DNA from 2 places in the uncultured Phyllobacterium sp. genome. Region 1 is predicted to be linked to the other one. Evidence: riboswitches for the same ligand, from Rfam matches in the RefSeq annotation. Region 1 holds a riboswitch; the other holds the start of a gene.
The links. A riboswitch is a leader RNA that binds a small molecule or an ion and turns the genes downstream of it on or off. The one in region 1 is predicted to bind S-adenosylmethionine.

Region 1 (5,215 bases):
AGCCGTGCACCTCGAAGCCGGTTTCGGCATATTTCGTGGTGAAACCATCATGGAACTGGGCAATCAGGCCCGACTTGAAGCGCAGCACGCCCATGACGCCATCGGCAAGGCCTGCCTTGCCAAGGCCGCCGATCTGGCTGGCAGCAACCGCCTCGACGGGATCGTCGCCCAGCACATAGCGCAGTGTATCCGTGTCATGCACGGTGATATCCAGAATGACGCCGCCGCCGGCTTCCGGCTTGTCAAGCCGCCAGCCCTGCAGGTGCGGCGGCAGATAGACCGCATGGAAGACCCGGGCGGCGAGCGGCGTGCCGATGCTGCCGGCAGCAATGGCATCGCGCATGGCTGTGTGGCTCGCGGCATTGCGCAGATGATGATTGGTGCCAAGCACCACACCGGCCACACGGCAGGCGTCAACCATGGCCCGCGCATCCGCAAGGCTCATGGCCAGCGGCTTTTCGCACAGCACATGCTTTCCCGCAGCTGCGGCCGCGAGCACCTGATCCCTGTGCAGTTCATTGGTGGTCGAGATGTAGACCGCATCGACATCCTGATCGCCGACCAGCGCATCGAGGGATGTAACGGATTTGGCAATGCCGTGATCGGCAGCATATTTCCGGCCACGCTCGGCACTGGTGCTCATGACGGAAACGATCTCGCCGCCTTCGGCACGGATCGCATCGATCACCCATTCATGCGCAATCGTGCTTGCTCCGATCAATCCCCACCGCGTCATGCCATTTCCTCCAGATGATTGTTCCTGACCGGCGCACCGCAGCTTTGCCGCACCACAAGGCGCACGGATGTCACCAGCGATTCCTGTTCATTGCCGCCGGCATTGATCTGCTTGAGCAGGAGCTGGGCCGCGCGCTGGCCCATGCCCTGCGGGTCGACCGAAACGGTTGTCAGCGCCGGGACGGCGGTCTTGGCCTCGATCACGTCGTCGAAACCGATCACGCCAAAACCCTTGCCGGGCTCGATGCCGACGGCCCGCAAACCATCGCAGACACCGAAGGCCACCGCATCATTGAGGCACAGCGCCGCCGTTGCCCGATCGGGATGGAGCATCATGCGCTCCACAGCGGCAACACCACCGGCGCGGGACGGCGCCGAATGGATGATCAGCGCCTCATCGACGGCAATGTCCGCTTCCTGCAGGGCATCGCGATAACCGCGCAACCGCTCGGCAAAAACCGCGGTATCGAGAAAGCCGCCCATGAAGCCGATGCGCGTGTGGCCAAGGGCAACCAGATGACGCACGGCGGCCTTCGCGCCGGTATAATTGTCGGAAAGCAAGGTGGAGACCTTGGCCCCCGGCAGATTGCGCACCACGACCACCACCGGAATACCGCTGTCGATCAACGGCTTGATATCCGCCGCCTCGGTGCCACGCGCCGGTGACAGGATCATCCCGGCAATGCCGTTTTCCCGCATGGACGCAATAACTTCGCGCTGGCGGTCGACACTCTCGCCACTATGGGCGAGGAACTGCACGTAGCCCGCCGACTGAACGACCATATCCATGCCGACGGCGAGTTCGGCGAAGAAGCTGTTGGTGAGGTCATTGACCACGATGCCGACGATTTTCGAGCGCGCCTGGCGCAGGTTGGCCGCACCGCGATTATAGACATAGCCGAGATCGGCGATGACACTGTTGACCTTCTCACGGGTCTTTTCATTGACCAGCGGACTGCCCTGCAGAACCAGGGACACGGTGGATTTCGACACGCCGGCGGCATGCGCAATATCCACAACGGTTGTCCGGCTTCGGCTCACGGTCTTCCTCCCAGTCAGACGATGGATATAATTGGAACGTTCCAAATATGTCAAGCAGGAAAAATCAAGGACTATCAGGATACATCGTCAGGACAGCACAGGAAACCATGATTTACGGTGACTTTTTGCTCATTTTAGCTCGCTCAGCTGGCGGCTGTTTATTTTTGGCTACGCAAAGGCTCGGATTTTTTCCTCTTGTTTTTTGGAACGTTCCAAATTACAAAGCCCTTCATACGACCGGGAGCGATATGATGAGCCTAGTTCTGAACCTGCCCGCCGCCGATGGCACACTTTCAGCCCACCGCCTTTCCGGCGAGCCGACAGCGCGGCCGGATGCTCCGCCATCCTTCAGCCGTATCGCCTACGCGGCCGCCCATGTGGTGTCAGATCCGCTTCGGGACAGCGCTCCCTGGGGTTCGCCCGCCATCAACTGGGATGCCACCATGGCCTTTCGCCATCATCTCTGGTCACTCGGGTTCAAGATCGCCGAAGCCATGGACACGGCCCAGCGCGGCATGGGGCTGGATTGGGCAGGCGCGCAGGAACTGATCCGCCGCTCGCTCGCCGAGGCGCGCAGCGTGCCGGGGGCCGACCTTGCCTGCGGTGCGGGGACCGACCAACTGGCCCCGGAAGACACCCGCAGCCTCGCAGACGTGATCGCCGCCTATGAAACGCAGATCGGCTTTGTCGAGGCTGAGGGCGGCCGGGCCGTGATGATGGCCAGCCGGGCGCTCGCCAAAGTGGCAAAATCCCCGGATGACTACCGGGCCGTCTACGGCGAAATCCTGCGCCAGACGCGCAACAAGGTCGTCCTGCACTGGCTCGGTGACATGTTCGATCCGCAACTCGCCGGCTACTGGGGCTCCCATGCCTTCGACGACGCATTGGAAACCGTGCTTGCCATCATCAATGACAACAGGGACAAGGTCGAAGGCATCAAGATCTCGCTGCTCGACAACACCAGGGAAATTGCCCTGCGCAACCGGCTGCCCGAGGGTGTCCTGTGCTTTACCGGCGATGATTTCAACTATGCCGAACTGATCGAGGGCGACGGCGCCCGGTACAGCCACGCCTTGCTCGGCATTTTCGATGCGGTCGCGCCGCAGGCCTCGAAGGCACTGGCGCTGCTGGCAAAGGGCGAGACGACGGCCTTCCGCGCGGTGATCGAACCCACCGTGCCGCTGTCCCGCAAAATCTTCGAAGCCCCGACACAGTATTACAAGGCGGGAGTGGTTTTCCTGGCCTGGCTCAATGGTCACCAGAGCCATTTCACCATGCCCGCCGGCATGCAGTCGGCGCGCGGTATCGTTCACTATGCCGATATTTTCCGGCTGGCCGATCAGGCCAATGTTCTCGACAGGCCGGAACTTGCCACAAGCCGCATGAAGAGCCTGCTTCAGCTATACGGTCTCTGATATCCGGCTTCTGCTGGAGTCCTCTTGATCCCGCGGGCCTGCCGGGCGATTGTCCGTGCCGACTCGCTCCATCATCCGGGATTCCCCATGAAGCTGCTTTACCAGACACACTCGCCCTACGCCCGCAAGATACTGGTCGCCATTCACGAAATCGGTCTGGCGGACAGGGTCGAGGTCATCCACCACGAAACCAGCCCAACCCGGCGCAATGAGGCAGTCTATGCGCTCAACCCGCTGGGAAAGGTTCCGGTGCTGATCGGCGAGGATGGCTTTGCGCTGTTCGATTCGGTTGCCATAGCGGACTATCTCAGTACGCTTCCCGGTGGCTCCGCCCTCATCCCGTCAGACGGGAAAGCACGCTGGGAAACACTGCGCCTGCAGGCGGCGGCGCAGGGCATTGCCGATTCCGGCATCGTGGTGCGCTGGGAAACCGAGCGGCGGCCGGAGCCTTTGCGCTGGCCGACCATGCGCGATGCCCAGTTGCAGAAAATCATCGCGGCCTGCGATTTCGCCGAGAAGGAAGCATCCCTCGAGGGCCTGCCGCGCATCGGCGAGATCGCCCTGGCGACAACGCTCGACTGGATCGCGTTTCGCAACGTCTATCCGTTTGCCGAGGGACGCCCGCGCCTTGCCGCGTGGTATGCCGGCTATTGCCGGCGGCCATCGATGCAGGCGACCGCTTTTTCCGGTGAAACGCACGATTGAGGCGGCAGTGAAACACTGTCGCATCTGGCCCATGCGGCGAGCGACAGCCCGCCGCATTTGAATCCGATAGCTATTTGCACAAGCATCCAGTATTGAAGAACCCGTGGTGATTTGGCCGGCCGGCTTGCAGCCACGTTAAAAAACTCGCTAAAGGGCCGCGTGCGGACCGGAAGCGATCTATCGGCTTTTTTTGGTGACCGTGATGCCTATCAAGATTCCTGATAAACTGCCCGCCTTCGATACTTTGGTAAGCGAGGGCGTACGCGTGATGACGGAAGCCGTGGCTATCCGTCAGGATATCCGCCCGCTCCAGATCGGGCTGCTGAACCTGATGCCCAACAAGATCAAGACAGAATTGCAGATCGCGCGCCTGCTTGGCGCTTCGCCGCTGCAGATCGAACTTTCGCTGGTGACCGTCGGCAGCTACAAGCCGAAGAATACGCCCGAAGACCATCTCAGCGCCTTTTATCAGACGTGGGAAAAGGCGCAGCACCGCACGTTCGACGGTTTCATCATTACCGGAACCCCCGTCGAGACAATCCCGTTCGAGGATGTCAGCTACTGGCCGGAAATGCGCGATATCCTGGAGTGGACGCAAACCAACGTCCATTCCACCATGAACGTCTGCTGGGGGGCGATGGCGGCGCTTCATCATTTCCACGGCGTGCCGAAGCATGCGCTTGGCGAAAAAGCATTCGGTGTCTACAGCCAGAGAATCCTGAAAACAGCGTCGCCCTATCTCAACGGTTTTTCCGACGATTTCGCCATTCCGATATCACGCTGGGCCGAAGTGCGGCCGGCGGACATTCTTGCGCGGCCGGAACTGAGGCTGCTGGCACATTCGGAGGAGAAGGGAGCCTGCATTGTCGAAGATCCGCGGTATCGCCGCCTTTATGTGCTCGACCATCTCGAATATGATTCCGGTTCGCTGGCCGATGAGTATTTCCGCGATATTCAGGCCGGGATACCGATCAACCTGCCGTTCAACTATTTCCCCGATGACGACACATCAAGGCCGCCGCCCAATCGCTGGCGCTCGCATGCGCATTTGCTCCTGTCCAACTGGATAAACGAAATTTATCAAACGACACCCTTTGATATCGGTTCAATCGGAAAATCCCGATAAACGAAGGCCGGGCCAGCACGGCCGCCCGCCCTTCACCGCTGGATAGGGCAGCGTGGAGCCTATTGCGGCACGGTATCCGATCGGCGCTGGACGGTTTTGGCCATGAAGGTTTCGAGGGCGTCGGCCTGGGCGTCGGTCACATGCAGGCCGACCTTGGTGCGCCGCCACAGGACATCCTGTGCGGTCATCGCCC
Region 2 (5,215 bases), on a different contig from region 1:
CCCATGGTGTAAAGCGTATCGCCAATATCAATGCCGGCCAGCAGACACGGGTGAACACTGTTCTCATCCACCGTGCAGCCAAGCGTATTGGCGATCGCATAGGTCACCAGGACCGACAACAGCGGCAATAGCGCAATGAACGTCAGAATGGCGAGCACGACAGCTGCCGCACGCCGTTTCGAGCCGGTTTTCCGAGGCATCGCAAACCTCCAATCCTGCATGACAAATCCCAGGAATACATCTAGGCCCGTCAAATCGGCGTCTTGTCAATCAACCGCGGTTCACGACCGGAAATGTTTGGAGAGTTTCAGGCCCTGCGCCTGATAATTCGAGCCGAGGTCGGTGCCATAAAGGGCCTTGGGCCGCTCCAGCATATGTTCATAGATCAGGCGGCCGACGATCTGGCCATGCTCGAGAATGAACGGCACCTCGTGGCTGCGCACTTCAAGTACCGCGCGGCTGCCGGTTCCGCCTGCGGCGGTGTGCCCGAAACCCGGATCGAAGAACCCGGCATAGTGCACGCGGAATTCGCCGACCAGCGGATCGAACGGCGTCATCTCCGCCGCATAAAGCGGAGGAACATGCACGGCTTCACGCGACACGAGAATGTAGAATTCATCGGGATCGAGCACCAGTTCGCGTGCGCCGCGATCATGGATCGGCTCCCAGAAATCGAAGAGGTCATGCGCCCCGCGCTTGTCGACATCCACCACGCCCGTGTGGTGCTTGCCGCGATAACCGACGAGGCCGTTGGCATCGCCGGTCAGATCGATGGACAAGGCAATGCCGCCGCCCGATATGTTAGGCGTGTCCGACGCCACGAGCGTCTCGCTTGCATGCAGTGCGGTCAGTTCCGTCTCGTCGAGCTGTGCCCGCCCGGTGCGGAAGCGTATCTGCGAGAGACGCGATCCTGCCCGCGCGACAATCGGGAAGGTACGCGGGCTGACTTCGAGATAGATGGGGCCATTATATCCCGCCGGCACCTTGTCGAATTCCTGTGCCCCGTCAACAATGACGCGAGTGAAAATATCAAGACGCCCGGTCGAACTCTTGGGATTGGCCGATGCCGAAACCCCGGCGGGCAGCGCCAGGCTTTCCAGCAGCGGGACGATATAGACACAGCCGGTTTCCAGCACGGCACCGTGACTGAGGTCGATCTCGTGCAGCTTGAGTTTTTCCAGCTTGTTGATGACGGGGGTTCCGGGCCCCGGCATGAAACTGGCGCGCACGCGATAGGCTTTCGTGCCCAGGCGCAGGTCCAGGCTGGCAGGCTGGATCTGATCAGCGTCGAAATCACGCTCGGTTTTCAGTGCACCGGCCTGATGCAATGCCCTGATGCCGCTATCTGCCAGAATGCCCGCTTCACGTATACTCATATCGACCGCCGAAACCTCATATAATTTCCCAAAAGCTTTAGCGTCTCACCCGATTGACGCAAGCCGCCAAGAGGATTAAAGCAATTTTATCCCGTGGTGATTTGGCCGGCCGGCTTGCAGCCACGTTAAACAATTTGCTAAAAGAGGCCCGGTCTCGTCCGGCCTTTTTGCGATTCCCGCAAGGCCGGTTTTTTATTGGCCAGATTCTGGCAGATTGAGAAGACGATGACCACAACCCGTAAGCTGCGCCCCGCGACACAACTCGTTCATGCCGGAACCTTGCGCTCCGGTTTCGGTGAAACATCGGAAGCCCTCTTCCTCACCCAGGGCTTTGTCTATGACACGGCGGAAGCTGCCGAATCCCGCTTCAAAGGCGAAGAACCCGGCTTCATCTATTCACGCTACGCCAATCCGACAACCGACATGTTCGAAAAGCGCATGTGCGCGCTTGAGGGCGCGGAAGATGCGCGCGCAACGGCTTCGGGAATGGCTGCGGTTGCGGCGGCAATCCTGTGTCAGGTCAAGGCCGGAGACCACGTTCTGGCAGCGCGCGCCCTGTTCGGCTCGTGCCGCTACATCATCGAGACGCTCCTGCCGAAATATGGCGTGGACTTCACCCTGATCGACGGCTCCAAGGCCGAGAACTGGGAAAAGGCCATCCGCCCGAACACCAAGGCGCTGTTCCTGGAAAGCCCGACCAACCCAACACTCGAGATCGTCGATATTGCCGCGGTGGCCAAGGTCGCCAATTCCGTCGGCGCCAAACTGATCGTCGACAATGTGTTTGCGACCCCGCTGTTCCAGAAGCCGCTGGAACTTGGCGCCCACATCGTCGTCTATTCGGCCACCAAGCACATTGAAGGCCAGGGACGCTGTCTTGGCGGCGTCATCCTTTCCGACAAGAAGTGGATTGACGAAAACCTCCACGAATATTTCCGCCACACCGGCCCGGGCCTCAGCCCCTTCAATTCCTGGATCATGTTGAAGGGTCTTGAAACCCTGCCTGTCCGCGTCCGCCAGCAAACCGAAAGTGCGGCGAAAATTGCCGACTTCCTCGCGGACCATCCAGCAGTTTCCAGGGTTATTTACCCCGGCCGTGCGGATCACCCGCAGGCGGACATCATCGCCAAACAGATGACCGGTGGTTCCACGCTCGTGGCCTTTGAACTCAAGGACGGCAAGAAGGCGGCCTTTGATTGCGAGAACGGACTGGAAGTGGTGCGAATTTCCAACAATCTTGGAGATTCGAAGAGTCTCATCACACACCCCGCGACAACCACGCACAAAAACCTTACAGATGAAGCGCGTGCAGAACTTGGCATTTCGGACGGGCTGTTGCGCCTGTCGGTTGGCCTGGAAGATGCCGACGATCTGATCGAGGATTTCGATGCTGCCCTCAAGGCAGCCAAGTAAGATAGAACCAATCCCGCACTGAAACCAATTTCAGTGCGGGAACGGTATATTTAAGTATAAACGTTGCAGAATGTTGGCTATTCACATTAAATTTAATCATCTTTATGTATTGTAATGGTTGACGAGACGGCCACGACCCGCAATATCATTGATAAGACAAGGTTTATCATGTATCGCGCAGTCACTCAGAATATTGAAGTAATCGTAGAGCCATTCTATCTGGAGGAGCAGTCCAATCCGGAAGAAAACAGATATGTCTGGGGATACCGGATTACAATCGCCAATGAATCCGACGGCACCGTCCGGCTTCGGGCACGCTATTGGAAAATCACCGATGGGAACGGCCAGATCGAAGAGATTCGCGGCCCGGGTGTCATCGGTGAACAGCCGGTGCTCAATCCCGGAGACTCGTTCCAGTATTCCTCAGGCTGCCCGCTGACAACGACATCCGGTGTGATGGTTGGCCGTTATTCCATGGAAAGCGAAACCGGAAACTTGTTCGATATCGAGATACCGGCTTTTTCGCTTGATTTGCCGGATCAATTGCGGACATTGAATTAATTCTCGACCGGACTGTTGCCTTTGCAGAGCGCAATCGTTGCAAGCGCCATTTTGATCACATGCATGAGTACACGCCCTGATGACCAGCCAAACTGAAATGCCGTACCTGAAGGCGCTTGCCTGCTCCGTCGTTACCTTTGCCATTGGTGTCGGCGCACTTTTTATGGGCTATGCCCTGCCAAGCATTCAGGCCGGCAAGGCCGGCATGCCGGAACTTCTGGCGCTGGCGCTTGTGCCGGGCCTTGTCGTCGGCCTCTTCGCCAAACGTTCGGCGAAGCCGTGGCCGTTGTGGCTGATCATCGGTGCGTTCCTGATTGTCCTGGTTGCCGTCACCGCTGCCCACGAGGCGCTGGTATCCTGGCGGATCGCCAACGGGCTGCTGAAATAACAATTCACGTGCAGCGCTTGTGACGTCGCATTACGCCTTCTTGACGAATTCCGTTTTCAGAACCAGGCCTTTGACCTGTTTGGTGTTGCACTCGACTTCACCCTCGCGGCCGTTCAGGCGGATATTCTTGACGAGCGTGCCCCGCTTGATCGTCTCTGACGTTCCCTTGACTTTCAGATCCTTGATCAAGGTGACGGAATCGCCGTCCTGAAGCTCATTTCCGTTGCTGTCGCGTACGTCCACAGGGGGCAATCCTCGTTTGGATGATCAGTTTTTTGGCAGGAATTCCGCGGGGTCAAACTCGTAATGGGTCGAGCAGAACTCGCAGGTCACGCTGATCTTGCCATCTTCGATGCTGTCCGTGATCTCTTCGGCGGTAAATCCGGAAAGGACGCCTGCAATCTTGTCACGCGAGCAGGAACAATCGTCGTTCACCGGCACGGCGTCGAATACGCGGACGCCGCGTTCATGGAACAGGCGGTACAACAGCCGTTCGGCACCCACCTGCGGATCGGTCAGTTCCGAACTCTCGATGGTCGCAACCAGAGCCTTTACTTCAGCCCAATCATCGTCCTCTTCAATATCGTCCTCATCCTCGTCGGTATCCGGCGCATCGCCCGCAGGCAGATCACGCTGGCGGATGCGCAACTCGGATTCCGGCAGGAACTGCACGATCAGCCCTCCGGCGCGCCATTGCTCGACGGGTTTGCCATCCTCGCCGCGTTCTATGAGCTTGGCGACGGACAGGCGGATATCGGTCGGAATCTGCTCCGACTGGCGGAAATAGGTCTTGGCTATTTCCTCCAGGTTGGAACCGTCGAGTGCAACGATGCCTTGATAGCGCTGGGTGTACTCGCCCTGATCAACCGTCAGCGCCAGCGTTCCCGTCCCCATCAACTGCTCCGGCGAAAGCCGGTGCGCGGCGATCGCCTCGGCCAGCCGGTCTTCGTCATAGCGGGCATAGGCGCGCACCGAATTCGGCGTGCGGAAATCAACCACCAGCATGTCGACAGGCCCATCGGACTGCGACTGGAAAATGAACTTGCCGTCGAATTTCAGTGACGTTCCCAAGAGCACGGTCAGGACAATCGCTTCGGCCAAGAGCTTTGCAACCGGCTCCGGGTAGTCGTGCCGGCTGAGAATATCGTCCAGTGCCGCACCCAATTGCACGGCGCGGCCGCGGGCATCGAGTGTCTCGACTTGAAACGGCACAACCGCATCATCCCCGGCGAAGACGTATTCGTCGGAGCGCTTGGTGATGTCAGGCATATCAGACACGCGGGCGACCTCCTTCGAGACACCAGGCTAGAATGGCTTTTTGTGCATGCAACCGGTTTTCGGCTTCATCGAAAACGACCGAGTGCGGCCCGTCAATAACGGAATCCGTTACTTCTTCGCCGCGATGGGCAGGCAGGCAGTGCATGAACAGGGCATCGGGATGCGCGTGCTTTATCAGGGCATCATTGACCTGATAGGG

Region 2: another riboswitch for S-adenosylmethionine. It lies ahead of RDL77_RS02435 (O-succinylhomoserine sulfhydrylase); the one in region 1 lies ahead of metA (homoserine O-succinyltransferase).

What each region holds. Positions count from the first base shown of each region.
Region 1 is NZ_CABSQF010000059.1:12-5,226, reverse strand. Features, by position in the region: gene RDL77_RS22525 (Gfo/Idh/MocA family protein) at 1-736, opposite strand, end outside; gene RDL77_RS22520 (LacI family DNA-binding transcriptional regulator) at 733-1,776, opposite strand; gene RDL77_RS22515 (dihydrodipicolinate synthase family protein) at 2,028-3,191, shown strand; gene RDL77_RS22510 (glutathione S-transferase family protein) at 3,279-3,896, shown strand; SAM riboswitch at 3,990-4,067, shown strand; gene metA (homoserine O-succinyltransferase) at 4,099-5,022, shown strand.
Region 2 is NZ_CABSQF010000003.1:362-5,576, forward strand. Features, by position in the region: gene RDL77_RS02425 (hypothetical protein) at 1-200, opposite strand, end outside; gene RDL77_RS02430 (2'-deoxycytidine 5'-triphosphate deaminase) at 282-1,376, opposite strand; SAM riboswitch at 1,460-1,539, shown strand; gene RDL77_RS02435 (O-succinylhomoserine sulfhydrylase) at 1,602-2,789, shown strand; gene apaG (Co2+/Mg2+ efflux protein ApaG) at 2,958-3,350, shown strand; gene RDL77_RS02445 (hypothetical protein) at 3,430-3,738, shown strand; gene RDL77_RS02450 (alkylphosphonate utilization protein) at 3,769-3,981, opposite strand; gene RDL77_RS02455 (Hsp33 family molecular chaperone) at 4,006-5,007, opposite strand; gene argF (ornithine carbamoyltransferase) at 5,009-5,215, opposite strand, start outside.